4 regions of the Cupriavidus sp. GW823-FHT07B10 genome follow, and region 4 is predicted to be linked to each of the others. Evidence: predicted binding sites of a transcription regulator. Region 4 holds the regulator's gene; each other region holds the start of a gene.

Region 1 (7,574 bases), on a different contig from region 4:
GACGCGCTGCTCGCGCAAGACCTGGTGTCGCGCACCCGCATCGGGCGCCTGCTGGAAGGCTGGCACGGACACCCGGGCGTCGACGGGGACGGCTTGCTCCAGGTACTGGTACAGGTATCACGCCTGGTCTGCGACATTCCCGAGATCGCCGAACTCGATATCAATCCCCTGCTGGCGAGCGCGACAGGCGTCATCGCGCTCGATGCCCGCATCGCCATCAAGGCGCCGGCGCCGGGCACGCGGCTGGCCATCCAACCCTATCCGGAAGCGCTGGAGGAACGCGTCGAGCAGGACGGCCGCACCATTGTGCTGCGGCCCGTGCGCCCGACCGACGAGGCAGCCTACCAGGCGTACTTCCGCCAGCTGACGCCGGAAGATATCCATGCACGCTACTTCTGCACGTTCCGCGAGCCGGAACACAGCCAGTTGGCAAGGCTCACGCAGATCGACTACGCGCGCGAGATGGCGTTCATCGCGACGACTACCGATGCATGTGGCCAGGCTTCCATCCTGGGAGAGGTCCGGGCGGTTGCGGATCCGGACAATGTCCAGGCAGAGTTCGGTATCGCCGTGCGCTCGGACTGCAAGGGACAAGGACTGGGAAAGCTGCTGCTCGACAAGCTGATCCGCTACGCGCGCGAAAAGGGCATCGGCGCGCTGGTGGGCTGCACCATGCAGCACAACCGGGCCATGCTGACGCTGGCGCGCACCTGCGGCTTCAGGACCAGCATCGCGGCCGGCGCCGACGGTGTCAGTCTGCACCTTGCGCTGCGCGAGGAGAATGCCAGCGTTCGCACGCAGGGTTGAGGCATCGCAATCGGCACGCGCGCGCAAGGCGTTGGCAATTTCGATCGCCTTCAGGCGCACTGCCGGCGGCGGCCGCTTTCCTGAGACAAGCCGGTAGCCGACAACCTCGGTTGCAGACGCCACCCAGCCGGCTTGCTTGTCGAAACTGTCGTACTCGCTACTGCCAAGCCGGCAAGGCGTGCGCGCGCATGTCAGGGATCACTGACAGTGCCTTCTGCCCCCCTGACGCGACTCTCAGCCGCCCCTGATTTGCCACCGCAAGGGGAGCCGCGATACTAGGACCATGCCAGACCGCAATCCTGCCCGCCTGCTTACCGTGTACTTGCTCGAGCATGCCAATGCGATCCGAACCAGGCAGCTCGGCCTGCTTGGGCGAATGCCTGGCATCCGAGTCGCGGGTGCGGGCGCCAGCGCAGCCACGGAACTTGCCCCGCTCCTGCGTCATCGCCCCGACGTCGTCCTGATCAGCCTGGGCACGGGCTATGCTCATGCGCTCCAGGAGGTCAGGACGCTGAGGTCGACGCTACCGGATTCGATCGTGATCGTGCTGGCCGACAACCTCGGCCCGCCGCTGCGCCGCGCCTGCCTGAAGGCAGGCGGGAGCTACTGCTTTGACAAGACGCTGGAACTCGATGCGCTGCGCCAGACCCTGGCCGGGCTGGCTGCGACTTCGGGGCGATAGGGCACAAAGCCAGCGGCCGACCGACGCTGCACTGTGGCACTACAGGTCCGCATCGTCGTCGAACAGATGATTGCGCATGGCATAGCGCAACAGCATGGCTTCATTGGGCATCTGCATTTTTTCCATCAGCCGCATCTTGTAGGTGCTCACGGTCTTGGCGCTGACGCACAGTGCCGTGGCGATCGCCGTGATGGGCTCGCCCAGCACCAGCCGCCGGTAGACTTCCAGTTCGCGGTCCGAGAGCCTCAGGTGCGGCAGGTCGTCGCTCTGGTCCTTCAGCCCGCTTGCCAGCTTCGTGGCCATCGACTGGCTCACATAGGTGCCGCCCCGGGCTACCTGGCCGATGGCGGACACCAGTTCCGTAGCCGCGCTTTCCTTGGTCAGATAGCCCGCCGCTCCAGCCTGGAACGCACGAACGATGTATTGCTCCTCGGCGTGCATGGTCAAGACCAGGATGCGCAGGGCCGGGTGCTCGCCGCGCAGCAAGCGGATCAGTTCCAGCCCGCTCCTGCCGGGCATGGAAAGGTCAAGCAGGAGCACCTGCGGGGTGCATTCCCGTACCATCCTGGGCACTTGTGTACCATCTGCCGCCTCGCCGACGACCTCGAACACACCGGCCCGTTCCAGGATATGCCGCAGGCCATCCCGTACCACAGCATGGTCATCCGCAATCATCACCCTTGTCATGCCCGTTCCCCTGCTCTCGCGGAAATCGCACGACCAGGCGAAAGCCATCGTCGGGCGAACTCTGGACAAGGCTGCTCGCCTGCGGAGCGGATGAAGACGCCTTCAGGGGCATGCTCTCGTCACTATTACCTTGCCAATGGACTATAGAGTTTGTGCGCGGAAAGGCAACGGCATGGGAAGCGAGATGCGGCTCAGAACCGGAAATTCGCAGGTACCGGCGACGTCGGAGCCACAACCCGTGTGCCGACACCGGCTGAGCCACGCACGTTGGAAACTAGCTCAGGATGCGGCTCGGGTATGTCGGCAAACCAACATTCGGCCGGCACGCAATGTGCCGGCCGAACGAGCCTGCGGCCAGGCCATGCGCTGCCACTGCCCCACCGGCAGCGGTCACCCGTCAGTGCGACATGAAGACTGGCAACGATGACTGACGCACCAGGGCGCGGGTGGTGCCACCCAGCACCAGCTCCTTCAGCCTGGAACGGCCATAGCCGCCGGCGACCAGCAGGTCGGCCTGTACCTTGCAGGCAAGTTGCGGCAGAACGTGGTCGGGGTCGCCCTCCCCGACAACCAGATCGGCATTGATGCCATGGCTGGCCAGCCACGCTGTCAGCCGGTTCCCGCTGTCACGGCAGGTCTCTTCGTCAATGGCAGCCGCGCTGACCACCAGGGCGGTAACAGCACTGGCATGCGCGAGCCACGGCAATGCGTCCGCTACTGCCCGCGCGGCCTCTCGACCGCCGTTCCATGCGATCGCGACATGACCACCAAAGCGCGGGCCGGCCGCGCCCGGCACCAGCAGGATGGGCCGTCCGGCATTGAGCATCGCATACTCCGCAACCCCGGCCAGCAGCGCCGGCACATCGGCATCCGCCGACGGCGGTGCGGGAAGGATGAGATCGGCGAAACGCCCCTCGTCGGCAAGCGCCCAACCGGATTCAGCGTCGATAATGATGTGCCGGGTGGGGATGTCCGGCGACACTTGCCTGGTCAGCGTGTCGAGGGTCTCCTTGTGACCGGCAACCAGCTTGTGCAGCTGGCTGGCGGCAAGGGCCGCGTATTGTCCGGCTTCTTCGCCCGCCCCGCGAAACGGCTCCAGGTTTGTTCCAGTCGCAGTCAGCCCGACCACGCTGCCGCCGAATTTCGCGGCAACCCGTGCGGCTGTTTCAATGCGTGCCGACCGGGCAGAATCTTCGCTGAGGTCGACGAGGATGGTTCTGAAGTCCATGACGTGATTCCGGTTTGGCAGACGTAACGAAAGGCGCACATATCAGGCGCCGGCCTGGATCAGTCGAGCGGATAGGAGCGCCGATATTCCGGCATGGTGACCGCCCAGCGCAGGTCGCGCTCGATGTGCTGGCGCAGCGCATCGCTTGCCTGTGGCTCGCCGTGCACGACAAACGTACGCCGCGGCGCCTGGTGAAAGCCGCCGAGCCAGGTCATGAGTTCCGCGGCATCGGCATGTGCGGACAGGTTCTCCACCTGCTCCACCGACGCATGCACGGCGATGTCCTTGCCATGGACGCGGATGTCGCGCCGGCCTGCGGCCAGCGCTGCGCCGCGCGTACCCGCCGCCTGGAAGCCGGAAAGCAGAACGGTGTTGCGAGGGTCCGGGCCGTAGGCGGCAATATGGTGGACCACACGACCACCGGTAGCCATGCCGCTGCCAGCCAGGATGATCTTGGGACTTCGGTCGTGGTTCAGCCAGATCGACTGCTCCATGCTCTGCACCGGGGTGGCGAGATTGCAGGCTGCGGCGCACTCTTCGCGGCTGATGCGCAGCTCTTCCGGATGCAGCGAGAAAATCATGGTCGCGTCGATGGCCATCGGGCTGTTGAGGTACACCGGCACGTCGGGGATTCGCTTGAGTTCGCGCAGGCGGTGCAGGCAGTACAGCAGGCTCTGCGTGCGCCCTACCGCAAAAGCGGGGATGATCAAGCTGCCGCCGCGGCCAATCGTCCGGCTGACGATCTCGCCGAGCACATCGAGCGGGTCGTCGTCCGGATGCCGCCGGTCGCCGTAGGTTGACTCCACCAGCAGGTAATCCGCCTGACGCACCATCTCCGGCGCGCGCATGACGATGTCCTGCTGCCGCCCGAGGTCGCCTGAGAAGACGATGCGCTTGCCGTCGACGAACAACGTGACGATAGCCGCGCCGATGATATGTCCGGCCCGGGCAAACTCGGCCTCTACGCCGGGCACTACCTGGAAGCGCTTGCCGAACTGCATCGGCTGGAGCCGCCGCATTGCTCGTGCAGCGTCGGCTGCTGTGTAAAGAGGCAATGCGGGCCGATGACGCGAGAAGCCCTTGCGGTTCGCATAATCGGCGTCTTCTTCCGCCAGGTGGGCGCTGTCTGGCAACAGGATTCCGCACAGCTGCGCGGTGCCCATGGTGCAGTGCACGCTGCCGCGGAAGCCGTTGCGCACCAGCAGGGGCAAATACCCGCTGTGGTCGATGTGGGCATGGGTCAGCACCACGGCGTCGAGCTTGGCCGGATCGAGCGGCAGTGGGTCCCAGTTGCGCAGGCGCAGGGTCTTGTATCCCTGGAACAAGCCACAGTCGACCATGACCTGGTGACGGCCGGTATCGAGCAGGTACTTGGAGCCGGTGACCGTATCGGTCGCGCCGAGGAATTGCAGTTGCATGCTGGTGTCCTTTGACGCTTGCGCAAGGCCGTTGGCCCCGCCACGGGTGCCGCTGGCCGATACAGCCAGTCTAGGAGGGGGAACCGGGTGGTGGTTGATCCGGATCAATCATGCGGAAACGCGAGTACCTACGCTTGAACAGTGTCCGGACCCGCCCGCCGCACGTGGCGTACGCCCAGGGTGTGCACGCGTGGCTCCGCGCCGGGCATACCTTGGGAAACCTCATGCAAAATCGCTCCAGCGCGTTGCAAACGGATCGCCCCCGATCTCACGAAGAACATTCCGGCACCCGGGATCGCGTCGATCCGGGACATGTCCCACCCGGCCTGACCACCGCGCAGGCTAATGCGCGGCTGGCCGAGGTGGGCCGCAATGTGCTGCCTCAGGCGGCCCCTAGGTCGGTGGCCGCGGTGTTTCTGCGCCAGTTCCTCAGTCCGCTTATTTACATTCTCCTGGCCGCGGCAGCGGTGTCGCTCGCGTTGGGTGACCTGAAGGATGCACTGTTCATCGGGGCAGTACTGCTGATTAACGGCGTCATCGGCACCGCACAGGAGCATACGGCCGACAAGGCGGCCGTGGCGCTGCGCAAGATGGAGCAGCCCCGTGCCACGGTGATCCGGGACGGCATCCAGCAGGAGATCGATGCAAGTACGCTGGTACCGGGCGACCTGGTGGTGCTGGAAGCCGGCAACCGAGTGCCGGCCGACCTGGAACTGACCTCCGCCATTGACCTGCAGTGCGATGAATCCCTGCTGACTGGCGAATCGCTGCCGGTGCGCAAGCTCTCAGCATGTGATGCCAGCAACGCCCCAGCGAGCGCCCGCCAGTGCCTGACCTTCGCCGGCACGGTGGTGCTCCGCGGCAGGGGCCACGGCATCGTCGTGGCAACTGGCGCTGCCACGCAAATTGGCCGGATTGCGCGGGAACTGGGCCGCGAATCCATCTCGCAGCCACCTTTGATTCTCAGGCTCCAGCGTTTTTCCCGACTGATCGCGGTGGCGGTAGGCGTGGCTGTGGCGTTGCTGGTGTTGGTGGGTATGCTGCGCGGCATGGCATTGCGCGAACTGTTCATGATGTCGGTCGGACTGGCGGTGAGCGCGATCCCCGAAGGACTGCCCGTCGCCATTTCGGTGGCGCTGGCGATCAGCATGCGGCGGATGGCGAAGGCCCATGTGATCGTGCGCAAAATGCCCGCCGTGGAGTCGCTTGGATCCTGCACCATGATCGCCACCGACAAGACCGGCACCCTGACCATGAACGAGCTTGTCGTCACCGATATCCGGCTTCCCGACGGCACGGCGTTTTGCTGCGACGTCGGACACGATCTGGACAACTGCACGATCCGCGCCGCCGGCACCACCGACCATGACGCGAGAACGCGGGTAGCGGCCCTGCTAAGGGCCGCGGCGCTGCCAAACGAGGCCCAACTATCCAGGGAGCGTGATGGCTGGACTGGCACCGGGGACAGCGCGGACGTGGCGCTGCTGGCCGCAGCGCACAAGGGGGGCACCGTAGCCAATGAGATCCGACAGCGGTACCCCTTGGTGGCCCGTATCCCGTATGAGCCAGACCTGCGGTACGCGGCCTCGTTCCACCGGCACGAAGAGACGATCCGCGTGTTCGTCAAGGGAGCGCCCGAGACTCTGATTGCCATGTGCGACCAGGCGGACGTTCGCGGCCATGCCGTGCCGATCCGGCGCGAAGGACTGCTTCGGGAAAAGGCAGCGCTGGCCGCGCAAGGACTACGCGTGCTGGCGTTCGCAGAAGGCACGATTGATGCAGAGCCGGACGGGTTCTACGGACACGGGCACCTGGTCAACCTGACCTTTCTGGGAATGGCAGGCATGAAGGATCCGGTTCGCCCGGAGGTCCCGGACGCTATCCGACGCTGCTACAGCGCCGGCATCGACGTGGCGATGGTGACTGGCGACGATCCGTTGACAGCCAGCGCAATTGGCGCGCAGGCGGGGCTGCGCTTTACCACGGACCAGGTCGTGACGGGCGAGCAGGTGCGCCAGGCCGAGAGCAAGGGGCCGCACGGACTCGACCAACTGACCCGCCGTGCGCGCATCTACGCCCGCGTCAGTCCGGATCAGAAGCTGTCCATTGTCCTGTCGCTGGCAAGAACCGGCCATTTCGTGGCAGTCACCGGCGACGGCGTCAACGACGCTCCTGCGCTCAAGCACGCACACGTCGGTGTGGCCATGGGCCGAAAGGGAACTGAAGTAGCGAAGGAAAGCGCAGACATAGTCCTCACCGATGACAACTTCGCGTCCATCGTCAACGGCATAAATGAAGGCAGGGTGGCGTACGCGAACATTCGCAAAGTCATCTTCATGGTGGTTTCCACGGGCGCGGCCGAAATGGTTCTGTTTCTGCTGGCGATTCCCCTGGGCCTGCCAATGCCATTGCTGCCGGTGCAGCTGCTGTGGCTCAACCTCGTAACCAATGGCATCCAGGATGTGGCTCTGGCTACCGAGCATGCGGAAGGCGACGAACTGTCATATCCGGCGCGCAAGCCCCGGGAGCCGATCTTTGACCGCGTAATGATCCGCCGCATCTGCTATTCGACTCTTGTCATGGGCGTAGGGGGATTTGCAACTTTCTACTGGCTGCTCGACCGCGGCTATCCCCTAAACGAGGCACGCAACCAATTGCTGCTGCTGTTTGTGCTGTTTGAGAACTTGCAGACGTTTAGTAGCCGTTCAGAGCGCCACTCCGTATTCCGACAGGGGGTCTTCGCCAATCCGAT
Region 2 (7,574 bases), on a different contig from region 4:
GCTCGGCCGACAGCACGGTGCGCATCAGGTTATAGACCAGCAATGACATGCCGATGTCCATCGAGATGCCCGCCGTCGTGCGGACCAGCCAGTAGGGCCGGATGGCCACCAGCGAGTCCACCCATTCCACGCCCGCCATCAGCATGTAGCCCTGCTGCAGGCCCGCCATGGTCAGGTCCAGCCCCATCAGGCTGATGCCGAAGGTGATCAGCCAGAACGACCAGTTGCCGAGCCGCGGCGACCACAGCGGCTGCGCCACCAGCTTGGGTATCACATAGACGGTGCCGCCGATGGCCCACACCACGAAGGTGCCGAAAACCGTCAGGTGCGAGTGCGAGATGACGAAATCGCTGAAATGCGTCGGCTGCTGGATCGAGCGCAGGGCTTCGGTCGAGCCCTGGAAGCACCCCACCAGGTACATCAGCGAGCCCATGATCAGGAATTTAGCGGTCAGGTTCTGGGTGAAGGTGTGCCAGCGGCCCATCATGGTGCCGAAGAAATTCTGCAGTACCGTCCAGACCGGCACAATCAGCAGCATCGAGGTGATGATCGCCAGCGTCTCGGCCCAGTCGGCGATGGGGCTGTACAAATAGTGGTGGATGCCGACGAAGGGATAGAAGAGCGCCAGTGACCAGAACCCCACCAGCGACAGCTTGTGGCTGTAGACCGGGTTCTGCACGCTCGCCGGCAGGAAGTAGTAGATCAGCACGTAGCCGGCAGGCGTGATCCACAGCCCCACGATGTAGTGGATGAACAGGCCATGAAACGCGGCGCTGTTGATGCCGGTGATGGTGTAGGGCAGGATGAAGCTGCCCAGCACCAGGTTCATCACGGTCCAGACAAAGGCGCCGATCAGGTACCACACGGCCACATAGAGCTGCGGCTCGCGCCGGTGCGCGATCGTCATCAGGAACTGCACGGTGGTGACCGCCACCACGAAGAAGATGACGGCGTCGATCGCAATTGGGAATTCGCCGGCTTCCAGGCCCTGGTTGTAGCCAAGCATCAGCGAGGCCATGCCGGCGACCAGGCCCAGGTTCCACACCCACACCAGCCAGTGTCCCCACTGACCTTTCCAGACCGGCACGCCGCACAGGCGCGGCAGCAAGTAGTGGCACAGGCCGATGAACAGCGTGGAGAAGGCGCCGAAGATCACGCCGTTGACATGCATCGGTCGCAAGCGGCCGAAGGTCAGGTATTGCGAGGTCCCCAGGTAGTCGGGGTAGTTGAACAGGCTGGAAATGGTCACGCCGATGCTGGGCGTGAACATCAGCCAGAACAGCCCCCAGTACAGCCACTTGAGGACAAGCCCGCGGTCGATCAGCGAATCCAGATCGGGAAACGGGTCCGACGCGTCTCCTACGCCGCGGGTCTCGGCCATATTGCCGTCCTCCCTTCTTGTCGTCGCCTGCGGCGCGGTTCAGTGCCGTCCGGGGTCAAGCTTGGAGTTGCGGTTCGAATAGTAGATGTAAGCCTCAAGTGCCTTCATCGCCGGCCCGTTCGGGTCGATCTTCTCGCCCTCGTTCGGCTTCTCGATGCACCAGTTGATCATGTCGCGCAGCGTGGCGAACTCATTCATCTGCTCCTGGAACTTGGGAAACTCATGCGGGTGGGTGTCGGACGCATACGGGTGGCACATGGCGCAGGCCACCCCGGTGTTCGAGAGCTTGACGTTCAGCCGCTTCTGCGCATCGGGATCGCCGTGGAACAGCTGGTCGCCGACCTTCACCTGTTCTATGAACACCTCTTCAAACGCTTTCAGCTGGTCTGCCGTGTGGGGTTCCTTGTGTGCCATCGGCTGGTTGCTGTCGTAGCCGAGTAGCAGCAAAAGAGCTACCCCCGCCATCAGGGCCCGGGCATGCCATTTGTCGTTCTTCATCATTCTCTCCTCACGCATTGCTGCGCCGGATCAAGGGTACTGGCCGGTCTAGATCCGGTCGGCGATGCGCGGGCTGAGGACCTGGTTGCGGTTGTCCTCAGTGCCGGAATCCGCCGGCTGATCGGCGAAAATCGTCTTGCGCCACATCTTGTATTCGTTCTCCACCCGTCCCTGCGGGGTCATGGTCAGCGTGCTCCAGCCCACGCCGTCGAAGTGATCGCCCGGATCGGCGCGGATCATCGGCTTGGTCAGGAGCGGCACGCCTTCCGGCGCGTAGGGCCATGGCCACGACGTGGCCAGCATGCCGATCGAGCGCACCTTGCCGATCTCGTTGTAGAGCACCTGGTGCGTATGGCCGTGGACGTTGGTGACGTTGGCGTAGGGCTTGAGGATTTCATGCGCCTCGCGCCAGTCGCGGATCCAGAAATTCCACGGCGGGTAGTACTCGTACAGCGGCGTATGCGTGAATAGGATGACCGGGCTGCTTTTCGGCCAGTTCGACAGCGTGCTGTTGAGCCATCGCAACTGCTTTTCTCCGATCACCGACCAGGCGCCGCCCAGCGTGCCGTCGAGCGTGGCCATATAGCCCATGCGCTCTTTCGGCGTCATCTTGCGTGCCGTCCAGAAGTCCGGTGCGCCGGTGACCGTGTTCAGGCCGATCACGCGCACGCCTTTGTGGTCGAAGGTCCAGGGCGTATTGCCGAAGGTCTTGTTCCAGGTCGACCCCATGTCGAGGTACCAGTCGTGCTCGCCCGGGATGAAGACCTTGCGGATCTTCACTTCCTTCAGCAGTTCGGCGCCGAGTTGCAGTTCGACGGGGTCTCCCAACTGCGCCAGGTCGCCGCCGAAGATCATGAAGTCAGCCGGTGGATTCATCGCCTGCACTTCCTTGAAGGCGCGAACCGTCTTGTCCACGAAGCGGGAGTTGACCTCCCTGGGGTAGAGGTGCGTGTCGGAGACCCAGGCGAAGCGGAAGCTCTGGCTGGTCTGCCCGTAGGCCACGTCGAGGGTGTTGAGGAGGGGGAAGAAACCGCATGCGGCGGCGCCCGCAACGCCTTTCAGCAGCGCCTGGTGCAGGAAGGTGCGGCGCGTCCATACGGCTGCGCCTTCGGGGCGATCGCCCGGGCCGGTCAGGGCCCGGTGCAGCTCGCGTCGTTCGAGTTCAAAAGAGTTCATCTGGCGGTCCTCCGCCCCCGGGGGTGTGATGAAAGTGCAGCGGCGAATCTGAACGTTCTATTTCTTCTTGAGTTCGATCGAGAGTTTCGCGGTCTGGCCGCCGGTTACCGTGACTGGCGTCTCGGTGTCGCCGGTGTAGTACTGCGTGGCGACCAGGGTGTAATTGCCGGGTGGAATGTCATCGATGCGGAAGCTGCCGTCGTCGCCGGTCAGTGCGTAGTACGGGCTGTCGGCGACATAGATGTGGGCAAGCATCCAGCCGTGCGCGTCGCACTCGACTCGGACCAGCCCGGGCCGCGGCAGTTCGCGCGTGATCCTGACCCCTTTCTCAGGAAGCGCCAGGTTGAACGCCGTGCGCTGCCCGTAGAAACCGTGGGTGTTGTGCAGGATCGGATCTGAGCTGGTGACTTCAAGCTTGCCGGGACGGATCACTTGTATTGCCGGCTTGAAGATGCAGTGTTCCTGGTCGAGCACGGGAACCTTGTCGGCCGCGCCCCAGGCCTTACCCTTCGGCACTTCCTTCAGATACACGACGGCATCCTGGACGCCCTTGCCGGCGCCTACGCGGATCTGTGGTTCATCGCGGGGACCGCCGCAGACTTCGCGGTCCTTGGTGGGGATGATCTTGCGGATTGGGACGGTGCCCTGGAAGGTGACCTTGCCTTCGATCTTGCCGCCGCCGCTGACCGGGGCGACTTCATAGGCAAAGGCGGAAACGCTGAGCAGGCCGAATACTGCCAGTTGCAGGCAGCAAGCTTTGCGAAGAAAGAAACACATGATGTTTCCCGCCTCCGAGCGCCATGCGATGCGCTCTCTCCCTTCGGTATTCCCCGGCAATAACGCGGTGTAAGGACACCACGAAGTCATTCAATGCGAAACCGGGCACGATTTGTTTTCGCTGAAGCATAGTACGCAGGCTGCTCAATGCAAAGCGCAACCGTCTTTATGTGCGCCTGCAAATGCGGCCGTGTATCGGACCAGCCGCATTTATGGGCGCTGTCAACTTGCCGATAGGAGCCAATGCAGTGGCATGCAGGCCATTGCTCAGGTAAGCAGTTGACTGGTCTTGGACCGCTTCGGTGAATTCGTGCCAGGCAGCGAATCTTGCAGGGAGCTGTTTGCGATAAGGCGGCGGAACTTCACAGTCGGCTTCGATCATGCTTGCGTCCGCAAATAGTGGTTGCGGACGCAAGCCTGCCCACTCTCAGCCGCAAAAGCTAGGTGCGCTTAATTTCGCGCTTACGTTTGTTCGACGGGAAGTCACTGTGAGCCCCGTGAGCTTTCTCACGCTGGCGGCTCGACGGGAGGCGGTGCAGTCTCCCCTGCGCTACGTTCTCTTGGGACTGACGGCGCCACTGCGTATAGCACTCCAGACCGCAGAAGTAGGCGACGTAGTCGCATGCCTCGGGGATGATCGCCTCGGACTTCGGTACTTCCTTCATGAAGATCTCGCAGGGGACACGTTCGATGGGTGGGTCAAGCTTGGTCATGGTGCGACTCCCGACACCGCGGTGGCGATTCTTCGCAGCAGCGGCGCATAGACGTCAACCGCCAGATGGTCGGCCAACGGATGGTGGTTCAGCGAGAACATGGAGTGCTCAGTGCCGTGCCTCCTATTTCTTAAGCATCCTCTCTTGCGGAGCGCCGTGGTTGATATGCATCAGCAGGTGCTGGCCCCGTTGATGGCAATCGCCCCGGTCCGGCGGCGCTCTGCACGGCCAGGGCAAGTCGCTGCCGGCCACGGCAAGCCAGGGGCGCGCCGGTCGGAAGCGATTGTCATAGCATTAAGTTGCATAGCCTTATTAGGGGCCTAACGCCCGGCCATGAGGAGGCAAACATGTTCCAGCATCTATTGGTGCCCACCGATGGATCGACACTCTCGGAGGCCGCCATTCGCGCTGCGGTTACGCTCGCCAAGGCATTCGAGGCGAGGATTACCGGAGTGCATGTCATTCCAGAGTTCCATGTCTTCACGCATCGCATTGACATGCTAGAGGACACTCAAGAACGCTACGCACAACTTGCTGAACAGCGTGCGGAGCAATACCTGGCGGAGATCTCACAGGCGGCGCAGGAAGCGGGGCTGGCCTGCGAGATGATCAGCGTCACACACAATCACCCCTATGAGGCGATCATCCGGGCCGGGGAGGAGCGCAACTGTGACCTCATCGTCATGGCGTCACACGGCCTCGGCGGTTTGCAGGGCCTGCTGCTTGGCAGCGAGACCCAGAAGGTGCTGACCCATTGCAATATCCCGGTTCTGGTGGTCCGCTAGCTGAGGCCGGGGCGAACCGATGACGCCGATCACGGTCGCTGTCGTCCAGCAGGCACGCGGAAGGTTTACCGCCCTGCACATCGGCGCCAAGCATGGCCATGTCCGTCTTCAGCACCAAGCGCTGGCCCAGGTCATCATGAAGCTCGCGTGCGATGCGCCGCTTTTCCTTCTCACGCGCGGCGAGAATGCTGCCCGAAAGCGGACAGCGGCTCGTCCAGCAACAGCAGGCGCGAACTTGCTGCCAGTGCGCGGGCAATGGCCACACGCTGACGCTGCCTGGCCGAAAGTCATGGGGATATGTATAGCCCGATGACCGAGTACGTCCCGGAACGGGCGACCGCCGGCTTCCAGCCGGCCGCGTAGAGTCGGCCGGATCCGCTCTGGCAATTCATTCAGGTGGCGACCACCACGCGGAAGCCCGCGCGCGTGCTCGGAACCCCCGTTCAACAGACGAATCTATAATGACGGCCCGGCCATGCGAGATTGCGTCGCCACAAACGACCGGTGCAAATGAAAATTACACGGCACATGCGGCGCATCGCCTCGACCGCGCCTCACGGCGTGTCACATGGCCGAGCGCTTTTGATTGACGCCATGCTCCACCGATTCCGCCAGTTGACCGTTTTGTGCGCGATTGCCGCCGCCTTGTCGGCATGCAGTTTGAGTTCGACGCCGGCGCCGACGCCACTCTATCAGCAGGAGCAGTTCGACACGGCAACGAGCCCATACGCGCGCACGTTCAAGGCGAATTCCGACGCGACTTGTGAAGCCGCGCGCCGGGCGCTGCTGAGCCAGGGTTATGTGTCGAGTTCGGCCCATCCCGATACGATCGATGGCAGCAAGAATTTCCAGCCGAGCAACGACACGCATGTCGTGATCACCTTTCACGTTGTCTGCGCGGACGCGAACGCAGATGGCACGTCGAGCACCGCCTATGTGAATGCGGTACAGGACCGCTACGCGCTGAAGAAGACCAGCACGCCGGCCAGCGTCGGCCTGAGCGTGCTCGGCTCGCTGTCGTTGCCGATCGGCTCGGGCAGCGACTCGATGGTCAAAATTGCGAGCGAGACGATTTCGGCCGGCGTGTTCTACGAGCGCTTCTTCAATCTGGTCAACCATTTTCTGAAGGTCGATCCGGTGCGGCGCGACCGCGCGACGGTGAAGGCCGCGGAGAAGGCGCACGTTGCGCCGCTGCCCGAGCCCGCGCCGACGCATCGGGGCGAGCCGATGAAGATGACGACGCCCGCCGTGCCGACACCGCCGGCCCCGCCCATTGCGGTGCAGCCGCCCGCTGCAGCACCTGCACTGGAATCGGCACCGGTTCCAGCCACACCGTCGCCTTCGCCGACGTCGAACGCGACTAATGGATCAACGGCCACTGCAGCACCCGCCGGGAAGTTCGACGCTACAGCGCCGACGGCCGCGTCCGCACCAGCCACACCGCTTGCACCGTCCGCGCCACCTGCCGCGGGCGCGAGCGGTAGGCCGTGACGCGCCGCTCGATAGCGCTTTTCTTGTAGCCGAGGTGCCGTAGCTAGAAGCGCACCTTCTCGTCAACGACGTAAAAGCAGGGGCGGATACCCAACGCATGGCCAAGATGCGTCCGGTGCGCGGGTGCGCGTGCCACGCATCCTGCCGATGGTACTCAGCCCCGACGAAGTCGCTCACGTGCTGGCTGCCGCTGGGAACCTGAAGCTCCAGACCGCGCTCGCGGTCGCCTACGGCGCCGGCCTGCGCGCCGCCAGCGAAGTGGTAGCGTTGAACGTGTGCAGGCGCGAACGCAGGATGCGTGCATCAGGCGCCGGGCGCCGGCGGCGCGCACAAAGTTCAAGTTGAGGTGTGGCCATGGCGGGCGGGATTTGGTCAACTTGAAGGACAGACACTTTGTCTGACATAGCAGTATGGGCGCGCTCCGTGTCCGCCTCTTCTGCATTTCGACGCAACTGAAACTGCCTGCCTAGTTCACGCGACGGCCTTGCTCGTCGATGACTACCTCGCCGCCGTCCTTTGTGACGCGCGCGCAGGTGCCGGTCGTGCCGCTCGCCCTGACCGACACCCGCTCCTCTGTTGCGCGATGGGCGCTGGTGGCCGAGCCAGCCACGGCTGGCGGTACTTGGGGGCACCATTGCAACGCCGGCTGGCACGGACTGGCAGCCCTTGTTGCGACTGCGCGACACCGTGCATAACGTGAACAGAGTTCAAGAGCCAGACGTTGCGCAGTGAGCAGGCGGGACCCCCGCCCGG
Region 3 (7,574 bases), on a different contig from region 4:
GGTGCGACAGCACCTTGCGCACCGTGTGTCGCGCGGTGGCATAGATCTCGCAAAGGGAATGCTCGGTCAGCTTGGTGCGCGGCGGCAGCCGGTGCTCCATGATCGCGTCGTAGATCTCGTGATACATGCGCTCTTCGACCGAGCCCTTGCGTGCGGGCTTGGCGGGCTTGCCCGCCTGGATTTCGGTCGGCTCGGCGTCGGCCTTGGTTTCGGCGTTGGCGGCAATCAGCTTCAGGCTCTTGGACATCGTGGCACCAGCAGTCAGGCGGGGCACCGCAAATCCTGGACATCAGGCAGCGGTGATCCAAAAATTGTTGACAATTATTTGGTTACTGCTCCAATATTGTCAACAAAACCGACTCAGGTTTTCGACAACTCAGGGAAATCCCTGAATTGCCAACCGGGTAGTGCAGGCGCATTGTCGCCACGCACCACCCAGCGCCGGGATGCGTTACCAGACGTACCGAGCGGGCACCATTCCCACAAATGGTGCTAGTGAAGGCAGCGGCGCCCCTCACAACCCAATCGCCTAAGGAAAAACACGATGGGACGCTTGACCACACACGTACTCGACACCGCTGCCGGCACGCCCGGCAAGGGCATGTCGATTACTCTTCATAAAATTGTCGACAATCGACGCGAAACCCTGAAGACAGTCGTGACGAACCACGACGGCCGTTGCGACCAGCCGCTGCTGGAAGGTGCGGACTTCGCCGTTGGCGTGTACGAGCTGGAATTCGCCGCGGGCGACTACTTCCGCGCGCAAGGCACGCAGCTGCCCGAGCCGGCTTTCCTGGACGTGGTGCCCCTGCGCTTCGGCATTGCCGATGTCAACGCGCACTACCACGTGCCCCTCCTGGTCTCGCCCTGGTCGTACTCGACCTACCGCGGCAGCTGAAGCGGTGGCATAGGGAAACAGGAGACAAGACATGGAAGGCTACATTCTCGACTGGGCCAATCTGCTGCTGCGCTGGGTGCACGTCATCACGGCGATCGCGTGGATCGGCTCCTCGTTCTATTTCGTCTGGCTCGACAACAGCCTGACCCGTCCCACCGATCCTGACCTGCAGGAGAAGGGTGTCGGCGGCGAGCTGTGGGCCGTGCACGGCGGCGGTTTCTACAACCCGCAGAAATACCTGACCGCACCCAAGACGCTGCCTGAGAACCTGCACTGGTTCTACTGGGAGTCGTATTCCACGTGGATGACCGGCTTCGGCCTGCTGGTGGTGCTGTACCTGTTCAACGCCAGCACGTTCCTGATCGACAAGAACGTCTACGACATGTCGCCCGGCGCGGCGGTCGGCCTGGCGCTGTCCTACCTGGCCGCGGGCTGGGTGGTCTATGACGTGATCTGCCGCGTGTTCGGCAAGAGCGACAAGACCGTGGGCGTGCTGGTGGCGATCTACGTGGCCGTGGCTGCCTACGTGGCGTGCCACCTGTTCTCGGGCCGTGCGGCGTTCCTGCTGACCGGTGCGATGATCGCCACCATCATGAGCGCCAACGTGCTGGTGTGGATCATCCCGGGCCAGCGCAAGGTGGTTGCCGCGCTGCGTGCGGGCCAGCCGGTCGATCCGGTCCATGGCAAGAACGCCAAGCAGCGCAGCGTGCACAACACGTACTTCACGCTGCCGGTGCTGTTCGCGATGCTGTCGAACCACTACAGCATGACCTACAGCTACAAGTACAACTGGGCCGCGCTGATCCTGATCATGCTCGCCGGTGTGCTGATCCGCCAGTTCTTCATCCTCAAGCACAAGGGCAAGATCAACGTGGCCTGGCCCGCAGCCGGCGTTGCCGTGCTGGCCGTGGTCGCCGTGCTGATCGCGCCGCAACCGCGCCCGGCCGTGGCCAAGGCAGAAGGTGGTGAAGCCGCCACCGCCGTCAGCTTTGCCAAGGTGCAGGAAGTGATGAACGCACGCTGCGTGCAGTGCCACGCCGAGCAGCCGAAGATGATGCCGACCGCAGCCAAGGGCATCAAGCTCGATACCGCGGAAGACATCAAGGCCCACGCGCAGCTGATCTACCAGCAGGCCGTGCAGCAGAAGGCGATGCCGCTGGGCAACGTGACGCAGATCACCGACGACGAACGCGCCCTGCTGGGCCAGTGGTTCGAAGGCGGTGCCAAGACCACCAACTGAGGGTGGCCTGATCTGAAAAGCATCAGGGCCGGCGCGTGCCGCCGGCCCGCGAATTCCGAGCATCGGTGATCGACGGTCCGGAGGGTTGTGCAGTTGGCAACCGTCAGTACCGGACCGGCGAGGGTTTGAACGGGGCCTTGTGCCCCGTTTTTTTTCGGCGACTTATCCGCCGATATTCAGCAACGCCAGCACCCCCAGCACCAGGAAAATCCCCGCCGCGATCTTGTGCACCAGTCCGATCGGCATCTTGTTGGCAAACTTGTCGCCAAGCAGGACCGCCGGCGCATTGGCGACCATCATGCCGAAGGTGGTGCCGGCCACCACGGCAATCACCGCATCGCTGAAGCGCGCGGCCAGCGCCACGGTGGCGATCTGGGTCTTGTCGCCCATCTCGGCAAAGAAGAAGGCCACGATGGTGGTGCCGAGGATGCCAAGGGCGCCCTTGACCGGCCTGGCTTGTTCGGCGTCGTCGAGCTTGTCGGGGATCAGCATCCATGCCGCCATTGCGATAAAGCCCAGGCCCAGGATCCAGCGCAGCAGGCTTTCGCCCAGCACATGCGTGATCCAGCCGCCGAGCGCACCGGCAAAGCCGTGGTTGAACAGCGTGGCGATCAGGATGCCAAGGATGATGGGAACGGGCTTGCGGTAGCGCGCGGCCAGCACCAGCGACAGCAATTGCGTCTTGTCGCCCATTTCAGCGAGGGCGACGATGCCTGTGGAGACGAGGAAGGCTTCCATATTGGTCTTGTGGGTAACCGGGCCGCAATGCATCGCGAGATGCCAATGACGCACACCTTCCCCGGCCCGGCCAGAAAGGTATGGTCATCGGTCTCGCCAGGCTGGACGCTGCCGGGTCCGTATCAGTACGGCCGGGCGGGTCCGGAGCTGCGCACGCCATAACCGCAAGCGGTCAAGTCTGTTGACGTACGCCCCTGTCCCCCGGAGTCCGCATTGCGCGGCGCGGTGAGAGCAGGGCGGCTACTCCCCAATGGAAGCGGCAATTATAGCGGCGGGGGGGGCAGGCGTCCACCTGCCCCCGCCACAAGGCCTGCACCCTCAGCCGGGTACAGGCGCGTTGTCGCTGGTCTGGCGGCCGCGGAAATCGGTCCAGCACAGGGCCTTGAAGTCATAGAGCTTGCAGCGGCGCGCGGTATCGAAATACCAGCGCCAGGAGAAGTTCTCGATGATGATGCGGCCCGGCAGCGCGTGCTCCAGCAGTGCCTGGGCGCGCTTGAGGCGGTACAGCGGCACGCTCATGTCGACGTGGTGCGCGGTGTGTTCCATGATGTGGTGCAGCGCCGCGCCGATGCCGTGGCGGAAGCGCAGGTGCACGGTGGTCGAGACAAAGGGCTGTGCCTTGGCCCACATGGCCTTGGTGTCATACCAGGCGACGCTGGTGTGGGTGTGGTGCACATACAGCACGAAGCCGACGGTGACGTTCCAGACCAGGAATGGCAGCACAAAGCCCGCGCCGGTCAGCAACCACACCGACTGCTCCGTGGCCAGCGCCAGGCCCGCCAGCGCGCCGATCCAGGCCAGCCCGAAGGCGGCTACCAGCACACAGTCGCCGGTGAAGATCGGGCGGCGCGTGGCCATCTGGCGCTTGCTGGGGAAGAACATCTTGCACCACCAGATTTCCACCAGGTAGTACAGGCCCGGGCCGAAGCCAGTGCGGTAGATGCGCTCCATCACGCGGCGCCAGCGCGGCAGCGCGTTGAATTCTTCCAGCGAGTAGGGCGCCCAGACGAAGTCGAAGCCCTTCAGGTTGGTATAGCCATGGTGCACCACGTTGTGGCCGACTTCCCACAGGCTGTACGGCGTCAGCGAGGGCAGGAAGGTGAGCCGGCCCAGCCACTTGTTCAGGCCGCGGCGCGGGGTCAGGCTCTGGTGGCAGGCATCGTGGCCGATGATAAACAGGCGCGCGATGATCAGCCCGGCCAGCACGCCCAGCGCCAGCTTGGCGGCCCAGTGCTGCGCCAGCACCACGCCGGCCAGCACGGCGCCGAACAACAGGTAGTCGAAGGCGAACAGCAGCAGTGCGCGCGGAGTGCTGCGCTGGCCCAGCGGGATCAGCCAGCCGCGGATGATCTTGCGCGAGGGCAGCGGGGCGTCCGGCGCAATCGGCTCCGGCAGCGGGGCGTGGTTGGGCGCGCCCTTGCGCGCGGCATGGGGCACGTCATGCGGGCCACTGGCGCGCTCAGGGGCGTGAGCGGCGGATTGGAAAGCGGTCATGCGGAACCTTCTGATTGCGGTCGGATGGGTAAGGGCGCACGGCGCGCAGAACGGCCGCGGCGGAACCGCAAGGTTAGAAGGCTTTGTCGAAGACGGCCTTGACGGTCGTCAAGCCGGAGGCGGGGGCGAAGCGGTAAAAGCGCGCCCGCCGCATGACGGCGGGCGGCTGCTGGCCAGGTGACGGATCAGGCGGCCGGCACGTGGGCGGCCTCGCCCATCACATAGACGCTGTCGATGACGCGGTCGTCGCCCAGCATGGCAAAGGCGAACAGCTCTTCTTCCAGCGTTTCCGAGCGGTTGCTGCGGCGGGCGATCAGCGGCGTGGCCTTGGGGTCCAGCACGATGAAATCGGCCTCGCAGCCAACGCTGAAGCTGCCGACGCGGTCGGTCCAGCCCAGCGCCTCGGCCGCGGCACGGGTGGCCAGGTAGAACATGCGCAGCGCGGTCAGGTAGTAGCCGCCCATGCGCGCCACCTTGTGCGCCGCGTTCATGGTGCGGAACATCGAGAACGAGGTGCCGCCGCCGACGTCGGTGGCCAGCGTCACGTTCAGGCGGTTGGCGTCGGACTGGTGGAAGTCATAGAAGCCGCTGCCCAGGAACAGGTTGGAGGTGGGGCAATGCGCCACCGCGGCGCCGCTGTCGGCCAGGCGCCGGCGGTCGTCCTGGTCCAGGTAGATGGCGTGGCCGTACATCGCGCCCGGGCGCAGCAGGCCGTAGCGGTCGTACACGTCCAGGTAGCTGCGCGCGTCCGGGAACAGCTCGGCCACCCATTTGACCTCGTCGCGGTTCTCGGCCACGTGGGTCTGGATAAAGGCGTCCGGATAGGCGCGCGCCAGCTCGCCGCAGGCGGCCAGCTGCGCCTCGGTCGAGGTCGGGGCAAAGCGCGGTGTGATGGCGTAGGCCAGGCGTCCCTTGTTATGCCAGCGCGAGAGCAGGTCGGCGGAGTCCCGGGCACCGGTCTCGGCCGTATCGCGCAGGAATTCCGGGCAGTTGCGGTCCATCATCACCTTGCCCGTGACCATGCGCAGGTTGCGCGCCTCGCTTTCGGCAAAGAGGGCCTCGGCCGAGGCCTTGTGCACCGTGCTCCAGACCACCGCGCTGGTGGTGCCGTTGCGCAGCAGTTCCTCGGTGAAGAAGCCGGCCACGCCGCGCGCGTAGTCGGGATCGGCAAAGCGGCGCTCTTCGGGGAAGGTGTAGGTCTCGAGCCAGTGCAGCAGGCCCGGCGACGGCGACGCGATCATGTCGGTCTGCGGGTAGTGCACGTGGGTGTCGATAAAGCCGGGCACGATCAGCTTGCCGCGGTGGTCGACGATCTCGGCGTCGGCCGGAATGCGCGCAGCCAGCTGCGTATAGTCGCCGGCAGCGGCGATGCGCCCGTTGGTGACGATCAGCACCCCGTCGTCCCAATACTGATATGCATCCTCATGGAATTGCGGATCGCGCAGGAAATGCAGCACGCGGCCGCGAATGGCACGGGTGAGGGAGTCAGTCTTGGGGTTGGTCGTCATGGTGTGTCTCTTGTGGCCGGCCCGCGCGGAACGGCATGGTTCAAGCAGCGGGCCGGGCTATTGGCATGCGCCGCGCTCAGGCCGCTGGGGCCGTTGCGGGCGGGGACTTGGGCGGGCTCGACCAGAAGTGGTCGACTTCCGCCAGGAATTCGGCCTTCTGCATGGCAGGCAGGAAGGCCGCTTCAAAGCTGTTGCGGGCAAGCTTGTGGGCATCGGCCGCGTCCAGCGGCAGCGCCTCGAAGGTGGCTTCCCAGTTGGCGTTCATATAGCCGCCGAAGTAGGCAGGATCGTCCGAATGCAGCGTGATCACCACGCCGGCATCGAGCATGCGCTTGAGCGGGTGGTCGCGCAGGTCCGGGTAGACCTTGAGCTTGACGTTGGACAGCGGGCACACGGTCAGCGCCACGCGCTCGCGCGCCAGGCGTTCCACCAGCGCCGGATCGTCGATGGCGCGCACGCCGTGGTCGATACGCTGCGCCTTGAGGATGTCGAGCGCGTCGGTGACGTATTGCGCCGGACCTTCCTCGCCCGCGTGGGCCACCAGGTGCAGGCCCAGCTCGCGCGCCCTGGCGAACACGCGCGCGAACTTCTCGGGCGGGTTGCCTCGCTCGGACGAATCCAGGCCCACGCCGACAAAGCGGTCGCGGTAGGGCAGCGCGGCCTCCAGCGTGGCGAAGGCGTCTTCCTCCGGCAGATGGCGCAGGAAGCACAGGATCAGGCTGCTGGAGAAGTCATATTCGGTGCGCGCCTGGGCCAGGGCATCGGCGATGCCGTCGATCACCACGCCGATGGGCACGCCGCGCGCGGTATGGGTCTGCGGATCGAAGAAGATCTCGGCGTGGCGGACGTTGTCGGCGACGGCGCGCTTGACGTAGTCCATGGTCATGTCGAAGAAATCTTCCTCGGTCAGCAGCACGCTGGCGCCGGCGTAGTAGATGTCCAGGAACGACTGCAGGTCGGTGAAGGCGTAGGCGGCGCGCAGCGCCTCGACGCTGGGATAGGGCAGCGCCACCTGGTTGCGCTGCGCGAGCCGGAAGATCAGTTCCGGCTCAAGCGTGCCTTCGATATGCACATGCAGTTCGGCCTTGGGAGTGCGGCGGATCTGTTCCGCGAGCGCGGCATCGATGGTCATGGGGGCCTCGTTTCTGGGCTTTTCTGTGCCTGCCGGCGGGGCCGGCGGCACGGGTTCAGGGATGCACCGCCTCCGGGCGGCCCAGACGCAGCGCGGCAAGGCGCTGTTCGCGGACCTGGAGCAGCTGGGCGACGATGGCTACCGCAATCATAGCCGGAGCCTTGTCGGTAATCCCGGGAACCCCCATGGGGCATGTCATTTCCGCAAACCGGGCCGGGTCGATGCCGTGCTCGGCCATGCGGTGTTCAAAGCGCGCGCGCTTGGTCTTGGAGCCGATCAGGCCGAAGTAGGCGAAATCGGTGCGCTTGAGGATTTCTTCGCACAGGGTCTGGTCCAGCGCATGGCTGTGCGTCATGACCAGGAAGTAGCTGCCCGCGGGCGCCTGCGCCACTACCGCTTCGGGCGTGTCGCTGGCCTCGGCCTCGACATTGTCGGGCAGCCCGCCGGGGAACAGCGTGTCGCGCTCGTCGACCCAGTGCACGCGGCACGGCAGCGTGGCCAGCACCTTGACCAGTGCATGGCCGACATGGCCCGCGCCAAACAGCACCACGTGCATGGTGTCGG
Region 4 (7,574 bases):
CCGAATACCACATCCTTGTCGACGTTCTTCTCACGCGCAAGCGCATCGACGAGCAACAGAACTTCGCGGCTCATTGCTTGTTCCCTTTTCTTTGATTTCCTTTGAAGTCGATCACCGGCACCAGGCGTGCCTTGTCGACATCGGATACGGCAAATTCCAGCAGCGCCGGGCCATCTTTGCCTTCGAACTCCAGGCCAATCTTCTCCTCGCCCGCCGCGCCGGTGGGCTCGCGCAGGATGCCTGTGAAGTTCTTCTGTCCGTTGACGGGCAGGCGCAGCGTCACGCGCGCCTCCTCGCCGGCAAAGCGGACGTAGTCGGCCAGCTTCTTCAGCGGCCGGTCCAGTCCGGGCGACGAGACCTCGAGGCGTTCATAGCCGACGTTCTCGACCGTGAACACGTGGGTGAGCTGGCGGCTCACCTTTTCACAATCCTCGATGGCAATGCCGGTTTCAGGCTGATCGATATAGACACGCAGCAATCCGGCCGGGGCACGCTCGAGCTCGACCAGCTCATATCCCATGCCGCTTAGGGTGGTTTCGATCAAATCTGCCAGATGCACTGTTATCCCGAGTAATGGCCATCAACACCGTGGCAGGCAAACCCGCCGGTGCCGTCCGGGACGACCCTGCTGCAGCCCTGCCTGTCCGCCATCCCCCCGCTCCAGCGGAGAGAACCGAAAAACGGGCGAACCAAAAAAAAATGGGCGCAATGCCCATCATTCGCCCATCCTCGACGAGGATGGCTTTTTGAATAGACTTGAATTATACGCGGATTATGTCGAAAAGGCAAAAGCCAGACATTTCCGTGCACTGAATCCGGCGCCGGCGGGCGTTCAACCCGCCATGCGCCGGATTCAGCGCTTATCGGTTGCCGCCGCGGTTGCCACCACGGTTGCCGCCGCCACCGCCACTACCGCCGCGCGGGGAACGGTTACCGCCCGGCTTCGACGCCTTCGGCATCACATTGCCGTTGGCTTCGCCGCCGCCGCGACGCGGCTTGCCCTGACCCTGGCCACCCAGGCCGCCCTGACCACCCTGACCGCGCATGCCACCCATGCCGCCCATGCCGGCGCCACCACGTCCCTGGCGTGCGCCAGTGCCGCGCCCGCCGCCCAGGCTGGCCGCGTGCGAGGTCAGCAAGGTGGGCCCGTGGGTGATATAGCCCATCGAGGTCTTCATCGGATCCGGCTGGCTGCTGCGGCCGCCGCTACCGCCCCGGGCGCCGCCCTGGTCGAAGCGCGGCAGGCCGTCCATGCCCGTGGGCATCGGCATGCCGGCAATCGCGGCTTCGGTGCGCTGCTTGCGCCCGCCTACCTTGGTGGCGCCCTTGGGAGCCTGCTCGCCCTTGCCGGGCACCTTCAGGCCGACACCGGCCATCAGCGCCTTGACGTCATTGGGCTCGACTTCCTGCCAGCGGCCGCGCTTGAGGCCACGCGGCAGCAGGAACTGGCCGTAGCGGGTGCGGATCAGGCGCGACACGGTCAGCCCGACCGCCTCGAACATGCGGCGCACTTCACGGTTGCGGCCTTCGGTCAGGGCCACGTGGTACCACTGGTTGACGCCTTCACCGCCGCCGTCGGCAATGCGCAGGAAGTTGGCCTCGCCGTCATCGAGCTTGATGCCATGCAGCAGGCGCTGGCGGTCGGCCTCGGCCAGCTCGCCCAGCGTGCGCACCGCGTACTCGCGCTCCACGCCATAGCGCGGATGCATGAAACGGTTGGCAATATCACCAGAGGTGGTGAAGATCAGCAGGCCTTCAGTATTGAAGTCCAGGCGGCCCACCGCGACCCACTTGCCGGTCTTGATGCGCGGCAGGCTGTCGAACACAGTCGGACGGCCTTCCGGATCGGACTGGCTGACGATCTCGCCGGCGGGCTTGTGGTACAGCAGCACGCGCGGCGGCTTGGTCGACACCTTGCGGTGGATCAGCTTGCCGTTCACGCGGACCTGGTCCGCCGGCAGGATGCGCTGGCCGATATGGGCCGGCAGGCCGTTGACCGAAACGCGGCCCTGCAGGATCAGTTCTTCCATCTCGCGGCGCGAGCCCAGCCCGCCCTCGGCCAGCACCTTGTGCAGCTTGGGCGCGTCGTCGTCGGCCGACAGCTCGCGCACCGGCTTGGCCTTGGTGCGCGGAATGACGGTGTCTTCGTTGTCGTACTGCTCAGAGATCACGAAGCGGAACAGGTCTTCGCTGCTCGCCGCGGTCTTGTCCCCGCCGCCCTGGCCCTTGCGGGGCGCCTGCGGCTTGCCGCCATCCTTGCGGCGGCCCTGCTGCCGCGCACCGGTACCCTGCGCCTCGCCCGGCGCTGCCGCCTTGCCTGAGCGCTGGACCGGCTTGCGCTTGCGGCCGGGCTGCTCAGGCTTGTCGGTGCCTTCGGCCCTGGCCGCACGGTCGACCTTTTCTGCCTTGCTGGTGCCCTGGCCGCCCTGGCTACCCTGGCCACCCTCGCCCTGCCCCGTCTTGCGCTTGCCGCGGCCACGCTGGCCACCGCGTGCACCGCCTGCCGCCTGTGCGGCGCCCGCTTCACCGGTATCGGCCTGGCCGCCGGCGCCTTCGGCGCCCTCGCCGCGGTCCTGTGCCTGGCGGCGCGATGCGACCAGGTTCCTCAGCCCGCGGCGCAGCCCCTTGCGGCGGGGCGCGGCTTCGCTGCCCGATCCGGGTTCTGCGGCGCCGGTGTCGGCGGGTGCGCCCGCATTGCGGGTGTCTTGCTCAACGGAATCAGACAAGATATTCACTATCGGATGTTGCATGTTGTTCAGTTCGGCACGCGCTCGTCGTGCTCGCTCGGGTGCGGCGGGGTGCCGTTGTCCGGCAAATCGCCCCGCGCCCCGTCCGGATTGGGTGCGGCTGGTTCGGTGGAAGCGGCCTCGGCGGCATCGTCGGCTGCAGCTTGCAGCGGTTGCGCGTCAAAGCCATTGGCGCCTTGGTCGACCGGGCCGGTCGTCTCGGCTTCGTTTGCGACGGATGCTTCAGCCACATCCGCCGCATGCGCGGCGGGGTTGGCAAAAGCCTCTTCGTCGGCGCTGGCCGCCTTGTTTGCAGCCAGGTCTTCAAAATTGATGGCCTGCTGTTCCAGCAGGGTTGCCTGCGCCTGCGCCTGGGCATCTTCCAGCGGCGGCAGCTCATCCAGCGTACGCAGGCCAAGATCGTCCAGGAACGCCTTGGTGGTCGCATACAGCGCCGGCCTGCCCGGCACGTCGCGGTGTCCGATCACCTCGATCCAGCTGCGGTCCTCAAGCTTCTTGATGACTTCCGTGCTGACCGTCACGCCGCGGATTTCCTCGATATCGCCGCGGGTCACCGGCTGCCGGTAGGCAATGATCGCCAGTGTTTCCATCACCGCGCGCGAATATTTTGGCGGCTTTTCTGGATTCAGCCGATCCAGGTATTCACGCATTTCCGGCCGGCTCTGGAAGCGCCAGCCGCTGGCCAGGGCCACCAGTTCCACGCCGCGCGGCCGCCAGTCCTGGCGCAGTTCATCAAGCAGCACGCGGATGGTGTCTGCGCCGACGTCGTCGTCAAACAGCCGCCGCAGATCATTGACGCGCAACGGTTCCTGCGCGCAGATCAGCGCCGTCTCGAGGACGATCTTCGCCTCTTGGGTATTCATGTTGATGGTGTGCAGCCTGTCTTTGCACCTGCTCCCGGACGGATCCGGGGCACCGGAGATTTTGGATACAGCGGTGCGAAAGCCACCGCCATCTCATTGCGCAGCTAGCCGGATACCTGCTGCATCCAAGCCGTGCACTTCCCTATCTTTGCATCGAGTTGCCGGGCGTTCCGGCAGGAGATCGTTCGCATGCCGTTATGGGCCAGCCAGCGAACCTCTTGCGTAGCGCGTCCGCACATACCGGACGTCGCTGTCAGCGAACTGAAGGCCTCGGACGCAAGAAAAACGGGTATCGGGAGCAAGGCCGGCATCGCCAACACCGCAGTGCCAGCCGGACTTTTGAACCAGATCTTTTGAACCGGATGGACTGTGGGGACGGGACGGGCATCGAAAACCTTCCGCTTCCCCTGCCCTGAACTCACCTTCTGGTATGAAGGCCGCCTGGCGCTGCTCGCCCGCTGCTTACCGCGGCTCACAAGACACCGCGCGATACCGCAATGTTGGCGATTGTATGGCATTCCCGCCCCCGCCTGCAACCATCATCCGTTGCCGGCGCAGCGCCGGCGCCTCAGAACACCAGGCAGAATCCATGCTCGGCCAGCGAATGTGGCAACAGCACCGCTCGCGCAATGCCAAGGCCGCCGAACGCCATTACCGCCAGGCCGGCCCCCAGGCGCACGCCGGGACGTCGCGACAGCGTACGCAAATAGCCTGACAGGCCGGAGAGCACCAGCAGGTTAGGCAGTGTGCCGAGCCCGAACACGCCCATCACGAGTGCGCCGGACGCCGCATTGCCCGCCAGCAGCGCGAGCGTGAGCGCCCCATAGACCATGCCGCACGGCACCAGCCCCCACGCCAGGCCCACGCCGTATCTCCGCGCCAGGCCGCCGCGTGCGCGCACAAAGGACGGCATGCCGCGTGCCACGCCACCCAGCCGGCGCGCCACCGCTGCGCTGGCACGCGACGCCAGCCGCTCCAGCCAGTCGACGGTAAACGTGTTGCCGCGCAGCAACCGCCAGCCCGACCACAGCAGCATGACGCTGCCCGCGCCGAACAGCCAGCGCTGCACCGGCAGATAGTCCTGTTTCCACGCCGAAGCACCGACCGCGCCTAGCGCGGCCCCAAGCAGCATATAGGTCGAGATCCGGCCCAGGTGCATTATCAGCAACTCGCCGAGCCAGGCGGCACGGCTGGGCACCAGACTGATCGTCGCCGCCGCGCCGTGACGCTGCTCCACGGCCAGCGCCACGCCGCCGCACATGGCGGCGCAGTGGACCCCGCCCAGCAAAGCCAGCAGAAAAACGCTGATCAGTACGCCAAGTGTCAATTCTCACTCCCTACCACATCACATCGCACGGTAAAATGCCGTTATCGCGCCCTCGCTGCCATTTCTAGCAGGTTCCAATTGCTCACCTCCATTCCCATTACCGAGATGTCACCACGCTGCTCCACCTGTGCGATGGGGCAGCTGTGCCTTCCGGTCGGCATGTCGCAGCAAGACCTCGCCAAGATGGACACGCTGGTTCAGGAACGCATCCGTGTGCACAAGGGTGAAACCCTGTATCGCATGGGCGATCCGCTCACCGCGGTCTATGCCGTGCGCTTTGGCACGCTCAAGACCCACGTCACCACTGAAGACGGCCGCTCGCAGATTACCGGCTTCCACCTGCCCGGCGAAATTGTCGGTCTCGACGGGCTGGGCGAGATGCAGCATGCCTCCGATGCCGCCGCGCTGGAGGACACCGAAGTCTGCGTGGTCCGCATGAGCGAGTTGCAGTCCCTGTCGGCAGACCTGCCGTCGCTGCAGCAGCAGTTCCTGCGCCTGATGGGCAAGGAAATCACGCATGACCAACTGATGCTGGTCACGCTGGGCTCGATGCGCGCCGAGGAACGGCTTGCCGCCTTCCTGATCAACCTCTCTGAGCGCCTGTCGGCACGCGGCTATTCGGCGTCCGAGTTCGTGATGCGCATGAGCCGCGAAGAGATCGGCAGCTACCTGGGCCTGAAGCTCGAAACCGTCAGCCGCCTGTTCTCCCGCTTTGCCGAAGCCGGCCTGATCCAGATTCGCCAGCGCCACGTCAAGCTCGTGGACATCGACGGCATCAAGCAGCTCTACAGCCGCTCCTGCTAAGCGGCCAAGGCGCTGCCAGGTACCGCATGCGGACATGGCAGCGCAGACCTCACACCGATCCGCTTATTCCAGTTCGTCGGTATCGCTGAGCCGCGTCGGCATGGTGTAGAGCGTCAGTCCGCTGGACAACGCGCAGAACACCCAGGCCATCAGGAAACCAACGGTGTAGACCGATTCGCGGGACGCTTCGATCGGCTGGCCGAAGAAGTTCAGGTCACCGGGATCCACCACCGAAAACACCGTCGCGGTCGCGAACCCGGCCATCAGGAACGCCGGCCAGAGTACCCACATCAGCCAGCGCAACCTCATGGCTGCCTCACAGCGGCAGCCTTGGGCGGCGCGGCGTCGGCCTTCTCGACCACCAGGCCATGGCGCGTTGCACCCTGCACCGGCATGTCCGGATGCGTGGATGCCAGCCAGATCGTCACGCCACACGCCACCATCGCCACCAGCGGGCCGCTCATCAACAGCCACGGCCACGGCTCCTTCCACCACGGATTGCCTTGCTGACTCATCTTGCCCCCTTCATCTTGACGACCTAGCTTCACAAATCGCGCGGCACGATGAAACTGGTGGATTGCCGGATTTCGGCATGCCCCCGCTCCGTGCCTTCGCTCGTCACCGTCACGTTGATCTTGTGCGTGCCCTGCGCCGCGGCCTCGATCGGCACGCGGATCCGGATCGGCAGCAACCGGTTGGACGTCGGCGCCAGCGATTCGGCCTGCTTGTCGTATTCCACGGTCAGGTTCTTCAGTTCGTCGCTGTCGGCGCGCACGCTGATCTGCATCGGCGCTTCGGTGGTGTTGATCAGCTGCAGGCGATAGACATTCTCGATCCAGCGGCCTTCCACTTCACGGCCGAGCGCACCACGGTCGCGGATGATGTCGACCTTCAGCGGCGTGCGCAGCGCGATCGAAGCCATGAACCCGGCCAGCAACGCCACCCAGATCACGGAATAAATGACCACGCGCGGGCGCAGCAGGCGCTTGCGTGATGCCGCCGCGGACAAGCCCTTGCGCATCGCGTTTTCCGAGGTGTACCGGATCAGGCCGCGCGGATATTCCATCTTGTCCATGACCTGGTCGCAGGCGTCGATGCAGGCGCCGCAGCCGATGCACTCGTACTGCAGGCCATCGCGGATATCGATGCCCGTCGGGCACACCTGCACGCAGATGCTGCAGTTGACGCAGTCGCCAAGCCCCGCCTTGTGGTGGTCGGTCTTGCGCGACCGGCTTCCGCGCGGCTCGCCGCGGCCGACGTCGTAGGTCACGACATAGGTATCGCGATCCACCATCACGCTCTGGAAACGCGCATACGGGCACATGTACTTGCACACCTGCTCGCGCATGAAGCCCGCATTGCCCCAGGTGGCGAACGCGTAGAACAGCATCCAGAACGACTGCCACGGCCCCAGCGACAGGCTGAGCACCTCGCCGCCCAGTTCGCGGATCGGTGCGAAATAGCCGATGAAGGTAAAGCCGGTCCAGAGCGCAATCAGCACCCACAGGAAGTGCTTGGTCGCCTTGAGACGGAACTTGCGCAGGCTCCACGGATCGCCATCGAGCCGGATGCGTGCGATGCGGTCGCCTTCGACCCGCCGTTCGATCCACATGAAGATCTCGGTGTAGACCGTCTGCGGACAGGCATAGCCGCAGAACAGCCGCCCCGCGATCGCCGTGAACAGGAACAGCGCCAGCGCCGAGATGACCAGCAGCACCGCCAGGTAGATGACGTCCTGCGGCCACAGCACCAGCCCGAAGATGTAGAACTTGCGCTCGCCAAGGTCAAACAGCACGGCCTGGCGGCCATTCCATTGGAGCCAGGGCGTGCCGT

Evidence for each region. The regulator FNR, encoded in region 4, switches genes on or off when oxygen is low (the NO sensors DNR and NnrR bind a similar motif). The targets are predictions, from matches to a motif close to TTGATNNNNATCAA.
Region 1: a site for FNR is predicted at 4,917-4,930, ahead of AC1Q6V_RS20960 (MBL fold metallo-hydrolase RNA specificity domain-containing protein). Genes of this name have one in related genera too.
Region 2: a site for FNR is predicted at 4,706-4,719, ahead of AC1Q6V_RS33810 (universal stress protein). Genes of this name have one in related genera too.
Region 3: a site for FNR is predicted at 4,469-4,482, ahead of AC1Q6V_RS16555 (fatty acid desaturase). Genes of this name have one in related genera too.

The regions. Positions count from the first base shown of each region.
Region 1 is NZ_JBXAGS010000010.1:88,513-96,086, forward strand. It holds gene AC1Q6V_RS20940 (bifunctional acetate--CoA ligase family protein/GNAT family N-acetyltransferase) at 1-807, shown strand, start outside; gene AC1Q6V_RS20945 (response regulator) at 1,091-1,489, shown strand; gene AC1Q6V_RS20950 (response regulator transcription factor) at 1,529-2,176, opposite strand; gene AC1Q6V_RS20955 (universal stress protein) at 2,574-3,404, opposite strand; gene AC1Q6V_RS20960 (MBL fold metallo-hydrolase RNA specificity domain-containing protein) at 3,464-4,822, opposite strand; gene AC1Q6V_RS20965 (cation-translocating P-type ATPase) at 5,047-7,574, shown strand, end outside.
Region 2 is NZ_JBXAGS010000032.1:4,792-12,365, reverse strand. It holds gene AC1Q6V_RS33835 (cbb3-type cytochrome c oxidase subunit I) at 1-1,381, opposite strand, end outside; gene AC1Q6V_RS33830 (hypothetical protein) at 1,421-1,882, opposite strand; gene AC1Q6V_RS33825 (metallophosphoesterase family protein) at 1,928-3,055, opposite strand; gene AC1Q6V_RS33820 (carboxypeptidase regulatory-like domain-containing protein) at 3,113-3,922, opposite strand; gene AC1Q6V_RS33815 (DUF3330 domain-containing protein) at 4,273-4,545, opposite strand; gene AC1Q6V_RS33810 (universal stress protein) at 4,893-5,330, shown strand; gene AC1Q6V_RS33805 (hypothetical protein) at 5,227-5,484, opposite strand; partial or broken gene AC1Q6V_RS33800 (ATP-binding cassette domain-containing protein) at 5,501-5,605, opposite strand; gene AC1Q6V_RS33795 (DUF2242 domain-containing protein) at 5,925-6,821, shown strand.
Region 3 is NZ_JBXAGS010000006.1:431,104-438,677, reverse strand. It holds gene AC1Q6V_RS16575 (GntR family transcriptional regulator) at 1-247, opposite strand, end outside; gene uraH (hydroxyisourate hydrolase) at 545-898, shown strand; gene AC1Q6V_RS16565 (urate hydroxylase PuuD) at 930-2,138, shown strand; gene AC1Q6V_RS16560 (TMEM165/GDT1 family protein) at 2,301-2,876, opposite strand; yybP-ykoY riboswitch at 2,990-3,137, opposite strand; gene AC1Q6V_RS16555 (fatty acid desaturase) at 3,195-4,370, opposite strand; gene guaD (guanine deaminase) at 4,556-5,878, opposite strand; gene AC1Q6V_RS16545 (adenosine deaminase) at 5,955-7,010, opposite strand; gene xdhC (xanthine dehydrogenase accessory protein XdhC) at 7,066-7,574, opposite strand, start outside.
Region 4 is NZ_JBXAGS010000021.1:84,167-91,740, reverse strand. It holds gene nusA (transcription termination factor NusA) at 1-74, opposite strand, end outside; gene rimP (ribosome maturation factor RimP) at 71-559, opposite strand; gene rluB (23S rRNA pseudouridine(2605) synthase RluB) at 861-2,750, opposite strand; gene scpB (SMC-Scp complex subunit ScpB) at 2,756-3,610, opposite strand; gene AC1Q6V_RS29765 (sulfite exporter TauE/SafE family protein) at 4,179-4,937, opposite strand; gene fnr (fumarate/nitrate reduction transcriptional regulator Fnr) at 5,016-5,741, shown strand; gene AC1Q6V_RS29755 (hypothetical protein) at 5,805-6,050, opposite strand; gene AC1Q6V_RS29750 (membrane protein) at 6,047-6,256, opposite strand; gene ccoG (cytochrome c oxidase accessory protein CcoG) at 6,286-7,574, opposite strand, start outside.